2 regions of the Janthinobacterium sp. GW821-FHT03C10 genome follow, and region 2 is predicted to be linked to the other one. Evidence: riboswitches for the same ligand, from Rfam matches in the RefSeq annotation. Region 2 holds a riboswitch; the other holds the start of a gene.
What was found. Region 2 has a riboswitch for thiamine pyrophosphate ahead of thiC (phosphomethylpyrimidine synthase ThiC). Riboswitches for the same ligand answer to the same signal wherever they lie in the genome.
Positions count from the first base shown of each region.

Region 1 (7,414 bases), on a different contig from region 2:
GTGCGTCATCCAACGCCAACGCCGCCCGACTGCCATCAGGCCGACGCCTGCTCCTGCACCAGCAATTTGCTCATCAACAATTCCGTCGCCCCGTAGCCATACAGGGAATCGCTTTCCATGCCCGGCGTGTCGAAGGGGATCGATTCCTCGCGGTCCAGCTTGGCCGGATCGGCGTCCGCATAGCTGGCGCGCCAGGCGCGCTGCAAGGATTCATTGCGGCGGATAAACGCCGGCATGGGCCAGTCGTCGCGGTTCCAGTGGCGGCTGTCGCCCAGCAGGGGCCAGCGCTCGTTGAGCAGAGCCATGTCGCCCGTGCGCAGGCGGCGCACGGCCTGTTCCGGCCGCAAGCCTTCCAGTTCATCGAGTGTCGGCAAGACATCGCGTCGTGGTCCGAACATATACGCCAGCATGATGCGCCCGGCAGGCGCCGTACGCGCCACCACGCCGACGGCATAACCGCCGCCCGGCAAAGGCACGGCAAACCAGCTGCCTTCTCGGTATGGTAATGATTTCATTTCTGCAGACTCCCCCAAAATCGTGTTCGGGGCACAGTCTACGCGAAGCAAAGGCCATGTGGCGCATGGTACGCCACAACAACAAACCGATAGTTACAATATTTTCTCGTCATAGTGATACTGGGCAACAATCGGGCCCGCCTTGAACAGCGCCTCCTTCATGGCCGTATCCAGGCGCGCGTCGCGGCGGCGCATCCATTCGAGCAGCATGGCCGCTTCCTTGCGGCTAGTGTCGCCCGCGTGGGCCAGCACGCGGCGCAGTTCGGGGTCGGTGCACGCCTCGAAACGCTGGCTGTTCAAGTCCAGCGCCTGCAGCGCAGCGATGGCGGCGCCGATGGCGCGATGCATGTCGAGCGCGGTGGCCGGCAAGCCGGATTCTTCCAGTGGGACGGTGGTCATGCGCATTCCTTTTCGCGTGGTGGTGACATCGGCTGCATTCTCCACCGCGCGGGCGAAAAGCTCAAGCGTCCACGACACGATTTCACCCGTTCGGCCATAATCATGACTCAGCAACAGCCTACACCTCGGCAGCGGGAGCCCCATGTTCAATTTCGACTTTTACAATCCGACGCAAATCCTCTTCGGCCAGGGCCAGATCGCCGCCATCGCCGGCCTGATCCCGCCGCAGGCGCGGGTCCTGATGACCTACGGCGGCGGCAGCATCAAGCAGAACGGCGTCTACGATGAAGTCAGGGCGGCGCTGGCCGGCCACACGGTGCTGGAATTTGCCGGCATCGAACCCAATCCCAGCTATGAAACCCTGATGCAGGCCGTGGCCATGGTGAAAAGCGAGCGCATCGATTTCCTGCTGGCCGTCGGCGGCGGCTCCGTGGTCGACGGCACCAAGTTCATCGCCGCCGCCGCCCTGCACGAGGGCGTAGCGTGGGACATCCTGGCGAAGGGCGGCAAGATCGTCGAGGCCGCCCTGCCCTTCGGCACGGTGCTCACCTTGCCGGCCACGGGTTCCGAAATGAACGGCTCGGCCGTGATCACGCGCAAGGCCACGCAGGAAAAGCGCTCGTTCATGAGCCGCAAGGTGTATCCGAAATTCTCCGTGCTGGACCCGTCGAAGACGTTCACCTTGCCGTTGCGCCAGGTGGGCAATGGCGTCGTCGATGCGTTTGCGCATGTGATGGAGCAGTACCTGACCTATCCCGTGAACGCGTCCGTGCAGGACCGCTTCGCCGAAGGCATTTTATTGACCCTGATCGAGGAAGGCCCGAAAGCCCTGTCGCACCCGGACGACTACGACGTGCGCGCCAACGTGATGTGGAGCGCCACCCTGGCCTTGAACGGCCTGATCGGCGTGGGCGTGCCGCAGGACTGGTCCACGCACGCCATCGGCCACGAATTGACGGCCCTGTACGAGCTCGATCATGCGCAGACGCTGGCCATCATCCTGCCCAGCATGTTGCGCGTGCGCAAGCAGGCCAAGCGCGCCAAGCTGCTGCAATACGCGGCCCGTGTGTGGGGCCTCGATGGCGGCGACGAGGATGGCCGCATCGAGGCCGCCATCGCGCGCACGGAATTCTTCTTCCGCCATATGGGCGTCAAGACGCGCCTGGCCGACTATGGCCTGAACCATGCCAGCGTGGACGCCGTCGTGTCCGCCCTGGAAGCGCATGGCATGACGGCGCTGGGCGAACAGCGCGAAGTGACGCCGGCCGTCAGCCGCAAGGTGCTGGAACTCAGTTTATAGATTCGCGCCACACTGTTGTAAAACGGTCGGCCAGGGGGACAGCCGGCCGTGCTTCATGCTAAGCTGTCAGTTCGCTAGGGGTCCTGGAGCAGTCATCCGGGTGAGAGATACCCTTCGTACCTGATCTGGATAATGCCAGCGAAGGAAAGCGCAAAGTACCTCCCTCCTTTGATAGCTCCTGCGTTGGCGCCAGCCGAACAAGCAGCCTGCCGTGCTCTTTCCCAGAGCCGGCTTGAACCACGAGCAATCTATGTCCACACCGAATTTATCTGTTTCCGTCCTGACACTGGCCATCCTGCACGCGTTTGCCGCGCCGGCCTTCGCCGCGAATGACACCACCGAAGCCGCCGACCCGCAGGCGCAAAGCATGGCCGAAGTCGTCGTCACGGCCAGCAAGGCGCCGGCCGCCAAGCGCGCCTCCGTGGGTGGCTTTTCCGACGCGCCGCTGCTGCAGACGCCCGCGTCCGTCACCGTCATTTCGCAAAAAGACATGCAGGACTTGCAAATCCGCAATCTCAGCGATGCCGTCAAGCTCGACGCCAGCATCAACGATGCCTACAACGCCGTCGGTTATGCGGAACAGTTTACGATCCGCGGCTTCAAGCTCGACAACAATTCCAGCTACCGCAAGGATGGCGTGGCCATTCCTGGCGACACGCAAATTCCGCTGGAAAACAAGGAACGCATCGAAGTGCTGAAAGGCCTGGCCGGTTTGCAGGCGGGCGTGGCCGCGCCGGGCGGCGTGATCGACTTCATCGTCAAGCGCCCCACCGCCGCGCCGCTGCGCACGGTGACCGTGGAAACGCGCGAACGGGGCACCTTGTACGGCGCCGTCGACCTGGGCGGACGCCTGGAAGACACGCGCTTCGGCTACCGGGTCAACGTGGCGGCCGAACGCCTGCGCTCCTACATCAAGGGCGCGGACGGCAACCGCAAGTTCATTTCCGGCGCCTTCGACTGGCAGATTTCGCCGCAAGCCCTGCTGCAGCTCGATGCCGACTACCAGGACAAGGCGCAGGCCACGGCGCCCGGCTTCCAGCTGCTGAACAATAAAACCTTACCAACCGGCATCAGCGCCGACGCCATGCTCAACCTGCAGCCGTGGACGCGCCCCGTGGAAACCGTCACCAGCAATATCGGCCTGCGCTTCCAGTACGCCTTCAATGACGACTGGCACGCCACCCTGTCGGCCAACCAGCACTCGTTCAAGCGCGACGACTACACGGCCTTCCCGTACGGCTGCAGCGGACAAGACCTGTACCCCGGCTTCTGCGGCAATGGCGATTACGACGTGTACGACTACCGCAGCCTGGGCGAGACGAAAAAGCCGCTGAGCGCGCAAGCCATGATCCAGGGCAAGTTCGCCACCGGTTCCCTGCGCCACGACTTCACGGCCGGCGTCTCGACCTTCCGCCGCAAGGACCGCGCCGGCCTGTACGTGTACGACTGGGTGGGCGTGAGCAATATCTACCAGCCGCAGATCGTCGGCACGTCGCCCGGCGTCACGGGTCCCGTGCGCCTGGTGCGCAAGGATACGGAAAACTCCGTCTTCGTGCAGGATATCGTCAGCCTGGCGCCGAACTGGAAGCTGCATGGCGGCTTGCGCCAGATCAATGTCGACGGCTACCAGTACGTGCTGAAGGCCGACACGGAAATCCGCGCCAAGCACGACTTCCTGCTGCCGAACGTCTCGCTCGTCTACACTCCGCTCGACAATGTGTCCGTGTATGCGGCCTATTCGCAGGGCATGGAACATGGCGGCACGGCCGACCGCAAGGCGATGAATGCCAACGAAGAACTGTCGCCGAGCCGCTCGAAGCAGATCGAATTGGGCGCCAAGATGGATGTGACGCCGGACTTCATGCTGGCGGCCAGCCTGTTCCAGATCCGCAAGGGCCTGGAATTCCAGAATACGGCCGGCTACTTCGTGCGCGAAGGCCAGGCCCAGCACCGCGGCCTGGAATTGTCGGCTCAGGGCAAGGCATCGTCCAACCTGAGCCTGGGCGCTTCCGTGACGGCCCTGAACAGCCAGCAGTCAGGCACGGGCAATGCGGACCTCGACGGCAAGCGCGTGCCCAACGTGCCCGCCTTCAAGGCGGCAGTGCATGCGGACTACGCCGTGCAACAGGTGGCGGGCTTGAGCGTGAACGGCAGCTGGGAATATGCGGGCAAGAAAGCGTTTGAGTACAACAACACGACCTTCGTGCCGTCATACCACGTGTTCAACCTGGGCGCCGCTTACGCCACGCGCATCGCCGGCACGCGTGCCGTGCTGCGCGCCGCCGTCAACAACGTGGCCGACAAGTTCTACTGGCGCGACGTGACGCCGGAGTCCGACGGCTACCTGTACCCGGGCGCCAGCCGCACCTTAAAGGTGTCGGCGCAGTTCGATTTTTAATTCCTGTAAAGATTGATCCTGGGCGCAAGAGACCTGGCACGGGGACGACGGCGAGGATGGCGAGGAAGCTGGAAATATTTCCTAATAGGAATTGATTTTATTGCTACAATAAATATCATTATTTGCAACTACCCACCCTTGCCGATGCCTACATTGCCACGCGCCTTGCCCTTACTCGTCGCCGTCCTGTTCCCGACTTTGGCGGCCAGCGCTGCCTGGTCGGCAGAGCGACTCATCCCCATCGAACACTTCACCAAGCGCGATGCCGTCAGTAAGCTGCGGCTTTCGCCAGATGGCAAGCATTTGGCCGTGACGGTGCAAGTTCCCCAGGGTGAACGCATGGTTCCCACCATCGGGATCTACAGCCTGCCCGAGATGCAACTGGTCGGCACGCTGCGCCTGCGTATCTTTGAAGTGCCGATGAGCTACTTCTGGCTGAACAACCGGCGCCTCGTCATGCGCAAGGGCGAGGAACAAGGCTCCCTCGAAAAGCCCATGTCGACGGGAGAAATCCTCGCCTTTGACCTCGACGGCAACAAGCAGGAATATTTGTATGGCTATGAAATGTTTCGCTCATCAAGCCGCGGACAGTATCAGGATGATTATGGCTACGCCTATATCAATACCATTCCCCGGCCGCGCACGGGCCATGTCTTTCTGTCCGCCCAGGACTGGGATCGCGACCGCTCGATGCTGTATGACGTGGACAGCAAACAGGGCGTGCGCAAGCTGATCGCCAATATTGCTGCGCCGCGGCTGAGTTACATCTTGCAGAATAATCAGGTGCCACGTTTTGCCTATGGCTGGAACGACGAGCTCACTCCCATCTTGTATCGCTATGACGATGCCAGCAGCGAATGGCGTCTGCATACGATGCAAAAAGGCAGGAATTTCATTCCATTCCAGTTCACGCCGGACGACAGCGCGTTTTTCGCCTTTCAGAACAACGATAACGGCCCGTATTCGCTGATACGTCAAGAACTTGCCAGCGGCAAACAAACTGTCCTGGCGCAGGATGCCGTCGGCGACGTCAGAACTGCCATGCTGGCGCCCGACGACACGCCATTTGCCGTCGTCATCGACATCGGCAGGCCACGCACCGTGTACGTCGATCCTGCCAGCGATAGCGCCAGACTGCACCAGCAATTGAGCGCCTCGTTTCCGGACGATCATGTCCAGTTCATCAATTTCACGGACGATGGCGCCACCTTGCTGTTTGCCGTTTCCAACGACCGCGATCCGGGCAGCTATTACCTGTATCACAAAGCCAGCAACAAGGCCGACCTGCTGTATGCGACCATGGCCGACATCGATCCGGAACAGATGGCCCCGCGCCGGCCGATTGCCTTCAAGGCACGTGACGGACTGGACCTGCATGGCTACGTGACCATGCCGAAGCATGCTCCCGGCGTCAAGCTGCCTCTGGTGGTGATGCCCCATGGCGGCCCGCACGGCATCGCCGACACCTGGTATTTCGATAGCGACGCCCAATTCCTTGCCAGCCGCGGCTATGCGGTGCTGCAGGTAAATTACCGTGGCTCCGATGGTCGCGGCGAGCGGTTCCGGCGCGCCGGCTATCGCCAATGGGGTACGCTGATCCAGGATGACATCCTCGATGGCCTCGCGGCCGTACTGGCGCAGGGTGAAGTCGATGCCAGCCGCGTCTGTTCGTATGGCGCCAGCTTCGGCGCGTATGCGGCCATGATGCTGCCTGTCCGTGCGCCTGGCGCCTTCAAATGCGCGATTGGCTATGCCGGCGCGTATGAACTGAAGCTGCTGCAGGACGCCCCCATGACGCGCCGCCTCAAGTATGTGCGGCGCGAGTTCCAGGACTATCTGGGCGAGGATACACGCGAACTCGATGCCATTTCACCGAGCCAGCAAGCGCAGCGGATCAAGGTGCCGGTGTTGCTCATCCATGGCGACAAGGATGAGACCACGCCGCCCGTGCAGGCCGAGCTGATGCGCAAGGCGCTGATTGCCGCCAATAACGCGCCTGAGTGGATGATGGTGGAAGACGAGGGGCATGGCTTTTACAAGACGCGCAACGCCACCGCGATGTATCGGAAACTGGAAGCATTCCTGCACCAGCATATTGGCAGGCCTTAACGCTGCAGGACTGCCGCAGCCCTCGCCATCCAGCCGTCAACCTGCTTCAAGCGCTGCGCGAGTGGACCGTTGACCAGCAGGTAGGCGATGCCGCGCGCGTCCAGCTCGTCGAGCAGATAGCGGTAGATCAGCTGGCGCACGGCTTCCGATTCGCGCTGCAAACCGTCTGGCGTCCAGGGGCTGTCGGGGGCAGTCACGATGGTCGCGTGGTATTGATGGCCGGCGGCCAGCGCCGCCAGTTGCGCATCGGCGCCATTGAAATAATGGCGGCTGTAGACCAGCGTCATCAAGGGCGTCGTGTCGCAGAACAGGAAGTGACGGGCTTGCGCGGCGGCCGCGTCTTCGCGTTCAACTTGCGTACGCGCAATCCCATACTGGTCTTCCGCCACAGGCACCCTGCCCTGCGTGGCGACGAACTCACGTAAATACTCGGGCACCCAGACGGTGCCGTAGCGCTCGGCCAGGGCCGCCGCCAGGGTCGACTTGCCCGACGATTCCGCGCCCAGGATGGCCACGCGCACGCAGCGGCCCGTCACTTGAGGACCATCGCGCCGGGCGCGGCGGGCGCCGACTTCTTCCACGCCAGCAAGCCGATAACGGCCATCACCACGAAGAAGGCGTACAGCACGGCCGTCAGGGTCAGGCCCTTGTGCACATACAGCCACACATACAGCACGTCGACGATGATCCAGG
Region 1 is NZ_JBWKUN010000002.1:351,984-359,397, forward strand. Features, by position in the region: gene AC07VH_RS09420 (Imm26 family immunity protein) at 36-515, opposite strand; gene AC07VH_RS09425 (ferritin family protein) at 609-914, opposite strand; gene AC07VH_RS09430 (iron-containing alcohol dehydrogenase) at 1,057-2,214, shown strand; TPP riboswitch at 2,281-2,378, shown strand; gene AC07VH_RS09435 (TonB-dependent siderophore receptor) at 2,465-4,612, shown strand; gene AC07VH_RS09440 (alpha/beta hydrolase family protein) at 4,625-6,721, shown strand; gene AC07VH_RS09445 (AAA family ATPase) at 6,718-7,302, opposite strand; gene pnuC (nicotinamide riboside transporter PnuC) at 7,254-7,414, opposite strand, start outside.
Region 1: it holds a riboswitch for thiamine pyrophosphate, as region 2 does, so the genes downstream of both, AC07VH_RS09435 (TonB-dependent siderophore receptor) here and thiC (phosphomethylpyrimidine synthase ThiC) in region 2, are expected to answer to the same signal.

Region 2 (7,414 bases):
TGAAGAATGATTGCATGATGAGTCCCGTGGCGGCGCCGGTGCCGATCCATGATCAGGCAGGCCGGGCAGTGACTGACTGTAGGGCGGCAGGCGCCGCAGGGTCCGTTCGCTACCGAACGGACGTTGATGCCAACAAGAAATATAGTCGGGCCACCGTGCAAGCAGTGTGTTACGCTGCACACCATGGCGACCCTCGTTCGGACGCCTTTCATCTCCCCCCTAGCTGACGACTGGAAACCAGGAAAACTGCCCATGTCGAGTCCGCATGCCCAGCTGCACAACCCGAATCAAAACCATTTGCTCGCCGCCATGCTCGACGCCGATTTCGCGCGCCTGGCTCCCCATCTGGAGCAAGTCTCCATGCTGCTGGGCGACGTGATCTACGACTCGGGCGACAAGCTGCAGCACGTGTACTTTCCCACCACGGCCATCGTTTCCATCCATTATTTGCTGGAAAACGGCGGCTCGTCGGAAATTGCCGGCGTCGGCAACGAGGGCATCGTGGGCGTGTCGCTATTTATGGGCGGCAACTCGACGCCGAGCCGCGCCGTCGTGCAGACGGGCGGCGTCGGCTACCGGCTCAAGGCCCATCTGCTGATGGAAGAATTCGACCGCGCGGGCCCCGTCATGCGCTTGCTGCTGCGCTATACGCAAGCCCTGATCACGCAAATGTCGCAAACGGCCGTATGCAACCGCCACCATACGGTGGAGCAGCAGCTGTGCCGCTGGCTGCTGCTGACCATGGACCGCCTGCCGAACCGCGAGCTGACCATGACGCAGGAACTGATCGCCAACATGCTGGGCGTGCGCCGCGAAGGCGTGACGGAAGCGGCGGGGCGATTGCAAGCGCGCGGCCTCATCAGTTACCGGCGCGGCCATATCACGGTGCAGGACCGCGCCGGCCTCGAAGGCCAGGTGTGCGAATGCTATGGCGTCGTCAAGAAGGAATTTACGCGCCTGCTGTCGGACGTGCGCCAGCGCCAAGGCCGCTAGGCGCCGCATTTCCCATTTTTTTATTGTTGTCCCAGCCCAGGCTACCCATGCACTCAGTTGAAAATAACCCTAACCGCGCCCCGTCGCGCTGGCCCATGGCATTGGCATTTGCGTTCAGCGCCATCGTATTGGTGGTCATCGGCGTGCTGGTCTGGCGCGCGCCGCCTTTTGATGCGGCGATCCTGATCGAGGCCCTGGTATGCCTGCTGTTGCTGATGCTGGTGGCGCTGTACCGGCGCACGGCGGCGGCCAGCCTGCCGCGCCAGCTGCTCAAGGCGGGTGCCTTGCAGGATGCGATTTTCAACAGCGCCAACTTCTCGTGCATCGCCACCGATGCGCAGGGCGTGATCCAGATATTCAACGTGGGCGCCGAACGCATGCTCGGCTATGAAGCCAGCGACGTGGTCGACAAGCTGACGCCGGCCGGTATTTCTGACGCGCAAGAAATCGTCACCCGCGCGGCGGCCCTCAGCGCCGAGCTCGACACCGTCATCACGCCGGGCGTGGAAGCGCTCGTGTTCAAGGCCACGCGCGGCATCGAAGACATCTATGAGCTGACCTACATCCGCAAGGATGGCAGCCGCTTCCCCGCCATCGTCTCCGTGACGGCCTTGCGCGATGCGCAGAGCAAGGTCATCGGTTATCTGCTGATCGGCACCGACAACACGGTGCGCAAGCAGGTCGAGGCGGAACAGGCACAACTGGACCAGCGCCTGCGCGAACAGCAGGCATATACGCGCTCGCTGGTCGAAACCAACAATGCCGAGCTGAAGAAGGCGCGCCAGGTGGCGGAAAAGGCCAACCGCGCCAAGTCCGAATTCCTGTCGAGCATGAGCCATGAATTGCGCACGCCCCTGAACGCCGTGCTGGGTTTCGCCCAGCTGATGGCGTCCGACGTGCCGCCGCCGAGCCCGCCGCAGCAGCGCTCGATCGAGCAAATCCTCAAGGGCGGCTGGTACCTGTTGCGCTTGATCAATGAAATCCTCGACCTGGCCATGATCGAATCGGGCAAGGTCACCCTGTCGCAGGAAGCGATGTCGCTGCTCGACGTGCTGCAGGATTGCCAGGCCATGATCGCGCCGCAGGCGGAAAAGCGCGGCATCCGCATGCATTTCCCCCGCTGCGGCAAGGCTTTTTATGTGCATGCGGACCGCACGCGCGTAAAACAGGTGATGATCAACCTGCTGTCGAACGCCATCAAATACAACCAGGGCGGCGGCGCCGTCACCGTCGAATGCAGCGGGCATGGCGAACGCGTGCGCGTGAGCGTGCGCGACAGCGGCGCCGGCCTCGACGCGGCCCAGGTGGCGCAGCTGTTCCAGCCGTTTAATCGCCTGGGACAGGAAAACAGCACGGAAGAGGGCACGGGCATCGGCCTCGTCGTCACCAAGCAACTGGTCGAATTGATGGGCGGCACCATCGGCGTCGACAGCGCCGTCGGCGTGGGCACCACGTTCTGGTTCGAGCTGGCCGCCAGCAGCGCGCCGGCACTGGTGCTGGGCGACGGCGATGCGCTGCCGCAGGTGCAGGAGCCGCAGGAAAGCCTGCGCACCTTGCTGTACGTGGAAGACAATCCCGCCAACCTGGCGCTGGTCGAGCAATTGATCGCCCGCCGCAGCGACTTGAAACTGCTGACGGCCATCGATGCGCACCTGGGCATCGACCTGGCGCGCACCTACCAGCCCGACGTGATCCTGATGGATATCAACCTGCCCGGCATCAGCGGCTACGGCGCGCTGCACATCCTGCATGATGATCCCCTCACCCGCCACATTCCCGTCATGGCCCTGTCGGCCAACGCCGTGCCGCGCGACATCGAAAAAGGCTTGCAAGCGGGCTTCTTCCGCTATCTGACCAAGCCGATCAAGGTCGTCGAATTCATGGACGCGCTCGACGTGGCCCTGCACCATGCAGCCGCGCACGGCCTGGCCGACGACACTCACGCAATACGCTGATTCAGCACTCAATTTTAGGAATACCGCCATGCTTCAAGCCACCGAGATCCTGAACGCCAGCATCCTCATCGTCGATGACCAGGAGGCGAACGTCATGCTGCTGGAACAGGTGCTGCGCAATGCCGGCTACACGCGCATCACCTCCACCATGGACCCGCAAGCCGTGCGCGCGCTGCACCAGCAGCACCGCTACGACCTGATCCTGCTCGACCTGCAGATGCCGGAAATGGATGGCTTCGAAGTCATGGAAGGCTTGCGCGACATCGAGGCGGGCAGCTACCTGCCCGTGCTGGTGATCACGGCCCAGCCCGGCCATAAGCTGCGCGCCCTGCAGGCGGGCGCCAAGGATTTCGTCAGCAAGCCCTTCGACCTGGTGGAAGTCAAGACGCGCATCCACAACATGCTGGAAGTGCGCTTGCTGTATCAGAAGCTGGCCGAATACAACAAGTCGCTGGAACAGATGGTGGAAGACCGCACGGCGGAGCTGCGCGAAAGCGAAGCGCGCTTCCAGCGCTTCACGGAACTGTCGTCCGACTGGTACTGGGAGCAGGATGCGCAGGGCAATTTGACGCGCTTTTCCGGCCCCGTGGCTGAAATGCTGGGCATCGGCAGCGAGGAAGAGCCGCAGCGCTGGAACGCCACCGAGCGCGCCTTGCTCGACGCCAAGATCGCCGCGCGCGAACCGTTCCTCGATTTCATCTACAGCCGCACCAACCTCGACGGCAGCACGCAGTATCTGCAGGTCAGCGGCGAACCGATGTTCGACAATGGCAGCCGCTTCATCGGCTACCGCGGCATCGGCCTCGATGTCACGGAGCGCTTGCGGGGAGCGTGATTTATACTTGGCGGTATTGATATTGACCAGGAAAAATCATGACTGACAAATCTCCCTCCTACTGGTTCCCCGCCAAGACCTATGGCTGGGGCTGGGGCTTGCCCATCACCTGGCAGGGCTGGCTGGTGTTTCTGGCCGCGCTGGCGCTGTTCGCCTGCGGCGCCTTCCTGTTCCCGCCGCAAACCATGCTCGTCGGCTATATCGTGTATGAAGTGGCCATCGTCGCCGTGCTCATTTTCATCTGCCAGCTGAAGGGCGAACCGACCGCCTGGCGCTGGGGCAAGAAGAAATAAGCGCGACGCCGTCTGCTGCATTGCAGCAGATGCGCAAACACGACACCGGCAAGAAATCATCTGGCCACGCGGCGCGAACCGCGTATAATTGGCTCGCTGCCGCAAGGCGGCAAACGCTAGGGGTCCTGCCTTTCGCTGTGAAAACACAGTGCAAGCGCGGGTGAGAAATACCCTCCGAACCTGATCTGGATAATGCCAGCGAAGGGAAGCTTTAGGATGAACGCACCCCGCCTTTCCGCGTGCGTAATTCCGAACCTCCTTAGCTGGCTCCAGGCTTAAAAATAGTCTAGCCAAGGAGCCAAAATGAACGCCAACCCGAAATTCCTCTCCGCCACCGCCACGGTCGACGAAGCCGCCATCGCGCCGCTGCCCAATTCGCGCAAGATCTACGTCGAAGGCAGCCGCCCCGACATCCGCGTGCCCATGCGCGAAATCAGCCAGTCCGACACGGAAGCGTCGTTCGGCGGCGAAAAGAATCCGCCCATCTACGTCTACGACACCTCCGGCCCCTACACGGACCCGGACGTGCAGATCGACATCCGCTCCGGCCTCGACACGCCGCGCCTGCCGTGGATCATGGAGCGGGCCGACACGGAAGAATTGCCCGGCCCCACCTCCGACTACGGCATCGCCCGCCTGGCGGACCCGAAGCTGGCCGAGTTGCGTTTCAATCTGCACCGCAAGCCGCGCCGCGCCATCGCCGGCAAGAACGTCACGCAAATGCATTACGCGCGCCAAGGCATCATCACGCCGGAAATGGAATTCGTGGCCATCCGCGAAAACATGCGCCGCCAGGAGTATTTGCGCGAACTGAAAGCTTCCGGCCCCATGGGTGAGCGCCTGGCCGACCTGATGGGCCGCCAGCATCCGGGCCAGTCCTTCGGCGCCAGCATCCCGGCGGAAATCACGCCGGAATTCGTGCGCGAGGAAATCGCCCGCGGCCGCGCCATCATTCCCGCCAACATCAACCACCCGGAAGTCGAGCCGATGATCATCGGTCGCAATTTCCTGGTGAAAATCAACGCAAACATCGGCAATTCCGCCGTCACCTCGTCGATCGGCGAGGAAGTGGAAAAAATGACCTGGGCCATCCGCTGGGGCGGCGACAACGTCATGGATCTGTCCACGGGTAAACACATCCACGAGACGCGCGAATGGATCGTGCGCAACAGCCCCGTGCCCATCGGCACCGTGCCCATCTACCAGGCGCTGGAAAAGGTCAACGGGAAGGCCGAAGATCTGACGTGGGAAATCTTCCGCGACACCCTCATCGAGCAGGCCGAGCAGGGCGTCGATTACTTCACCATCCACGCGGGCGTGCTGCTGCGCTACGTGCCGATGACGGCCAAGCGCCTGACGGGCATCGTCTCGCGCGGCGGTTCCATCATGGCGAAATGGTGTTTGGCGCACCACCAGGAATCGTTCCTGTACACGCATTTCGAAGAGATCTGCGAAATCATGAAGGCGTACGACGTGTCGTTCTCGCTGGGCGACGGCTTGCGCCCCGGCTCCATCTACGACGCCAACGACGAAGCGCAGCTGGGCGAACTGAAGACCCTGGGCGAACTGACGCAGGTTGCCTGGAAACACGATGTGCAGGTGATGATCGAAGGCCCGGGCCACGTGCCGATGCAACTCATTAAAGAAAACATGGACCTGCAGCTGGAGCAGTGCGGCGAAGCGCCGTTCTACACGCTGGGGCCATTGACGACCGACATCGCGCCCGGTTACGACCACATCACGTCCGGCATCGGCGCGGCCATGATCGGCTGGTACGGCACGGCCATGCTGTGCTACGTGACGCCGAAGGAGCACCTGGGCTTGCCCAACAAGGCGGACGTCAAGGATGGCATCATCACCTACAAGATTGCGGCGCATGCGGCCGACCTGGCGAAAGGCCATCCGGGCGCACAGATCCGCGACAATGCCCTGTCGAAAGCCCGCTTCGAATTCCGCTGGGACGACCAGTTCAACATCGGCCTGGACCCGGACAAGGCGCGCGAATTCCACGATGAAACCTTGCCCAAGGATTCGGCCAAGGTGGCGCATTTCTGCTCCATGTGCGGCCCCCACTTCTGTTCGATGAAGATCACGCAGGAAGTGCGCGAATACGCGGCCGGCATGGGCATCGCGGAAGACAAGGCGCTCCAGCAGGGCATGGAAATCAAGGCCATCGAGTTCATCAAGAACGGCGCCGAGCTGTACCGCAAGGTCTGAAGGAGAGCGTGATGCCTGCATTGATATCCATCACGCTCAACGGCGCGCCGCACCAGGTGCCGCCCGGGCAGACACTCGATCAATTGATTGCCGCGCTGTCGCTGGAAAACCAGGCGCTGGCGCTGGCCGTCAACCGCAACGTCGTGCCGCGCAAGGCGTGGCCGGGACAGGTCTTGCAAACGCAAGACCAAGTAGAGATCGTGCGCGCCATCGGCGGCGGCTGAACTAAGGAAAAAGCAATGAACAGTAATAATAACAACGACCTGCTGACCATCGCAGGCAAGCAATATCAATCGCGCTTGCTGGTGGGCAGCGGCAAGTACAAGGATTTGCCGCAGACGCGCGAAGCGACGGACGCTGCCGAGGCGCAGATCATCACGGTGGCGATTCGCCGGGTCAACATTGGCCAGGACCCGAACGCGCCCAGCCTGCTCGACTTCGTGCCGCCGGACCAGTACACGATACTGCCGAACACGGCCGGCTGCTACAACGCGAAAGATGCCGTGTACACCCTGCAGCTGGCGCGCGAGCTGCTGGGCGGGCGCAACCTGGTCAAGCTGGAAGTGCTGGGCGATGAAAAGACCCTGTTCCCGCACATGCCGGAAACCTTGATCGCGGCCGAGGCGCTGGTCAAGGATGGCTTTGACGTGATGGTCTACTGCAGCGATGACCCCATCCAGGCGAAGATTCTGGAAGACATCGGCTGCGTGGCCGTCATGCCGCTGGCGTCCCTGATCGGCTCGGGCATGGGCATCCTGAATCCGTGGAATTTGTCCTTGATCATCGACCAGGCCAAGGTGCCTGTGCTGGTGGACGCGGGCGTGGGCACGGCGTCGGATGCAGCGATTGCCATGGAACTCGGCTGCGATGGCGTGCTGATGAACACGGCCATTGCCGGCGCGCGCGACCCCGTGCGCATGGCGCGCGCCATGAAGCTGGCCGTGCGGGCCGGGCGCGAAGCGTTCCTGGCGGGACGCATGCCTCGCAAATTTGCCGCTTCCCCATCGTCGCCGATGGCGGGCCGCCTGGCGTGATGGTGCCGATGCACCGCACCGTGCTCGTGTTTGCCGGCGTCGACCCGTCGGGCGGGGCCGGCATCGCCGCCGATATTGTCGCGATTG
Region 2 is NZ_JBWKUN010000008.1:135,321-142,734, forward strand. Features, by position in the region: gene AC07VH_RS24240 (putative bifunctional diguanylate cyclase/phosphodiesterase) at 1-16, opposite strand, end outside; gene AC07VH_RS24245 (Crp/Fnr family transcriptional regulator) at 253-993, shown strand; gene AC07VH_RS24250 (hybrid sensor histidine kinase/response regulator) at 1,041-2,948, shown strand; gene AC07VH_RS24255 (response regulator) at 2,977-3,783, shown strand; gene AC07VH_RS24260 (hypothetical protein) at 3,822-4,076, shown strand; TPP riboswitch at 4,185-4,300, shown strand; gene thiC (phosphomethylpyrimidine synthase ThiC) at 4,380-6,293, shown strand; gene thiS (sulfur carrier protein ThiS) at 6,314-6,517, shown strand; gene AC07VH_RS24275 (thiazole synthase) at 6,533-7,327, shown strand; gene thiD (bifunctional hydroxymethylpyrimidine kinase/phosphomethylpyrimidine kinase) at 7,336-7,414, shown strand, end outside.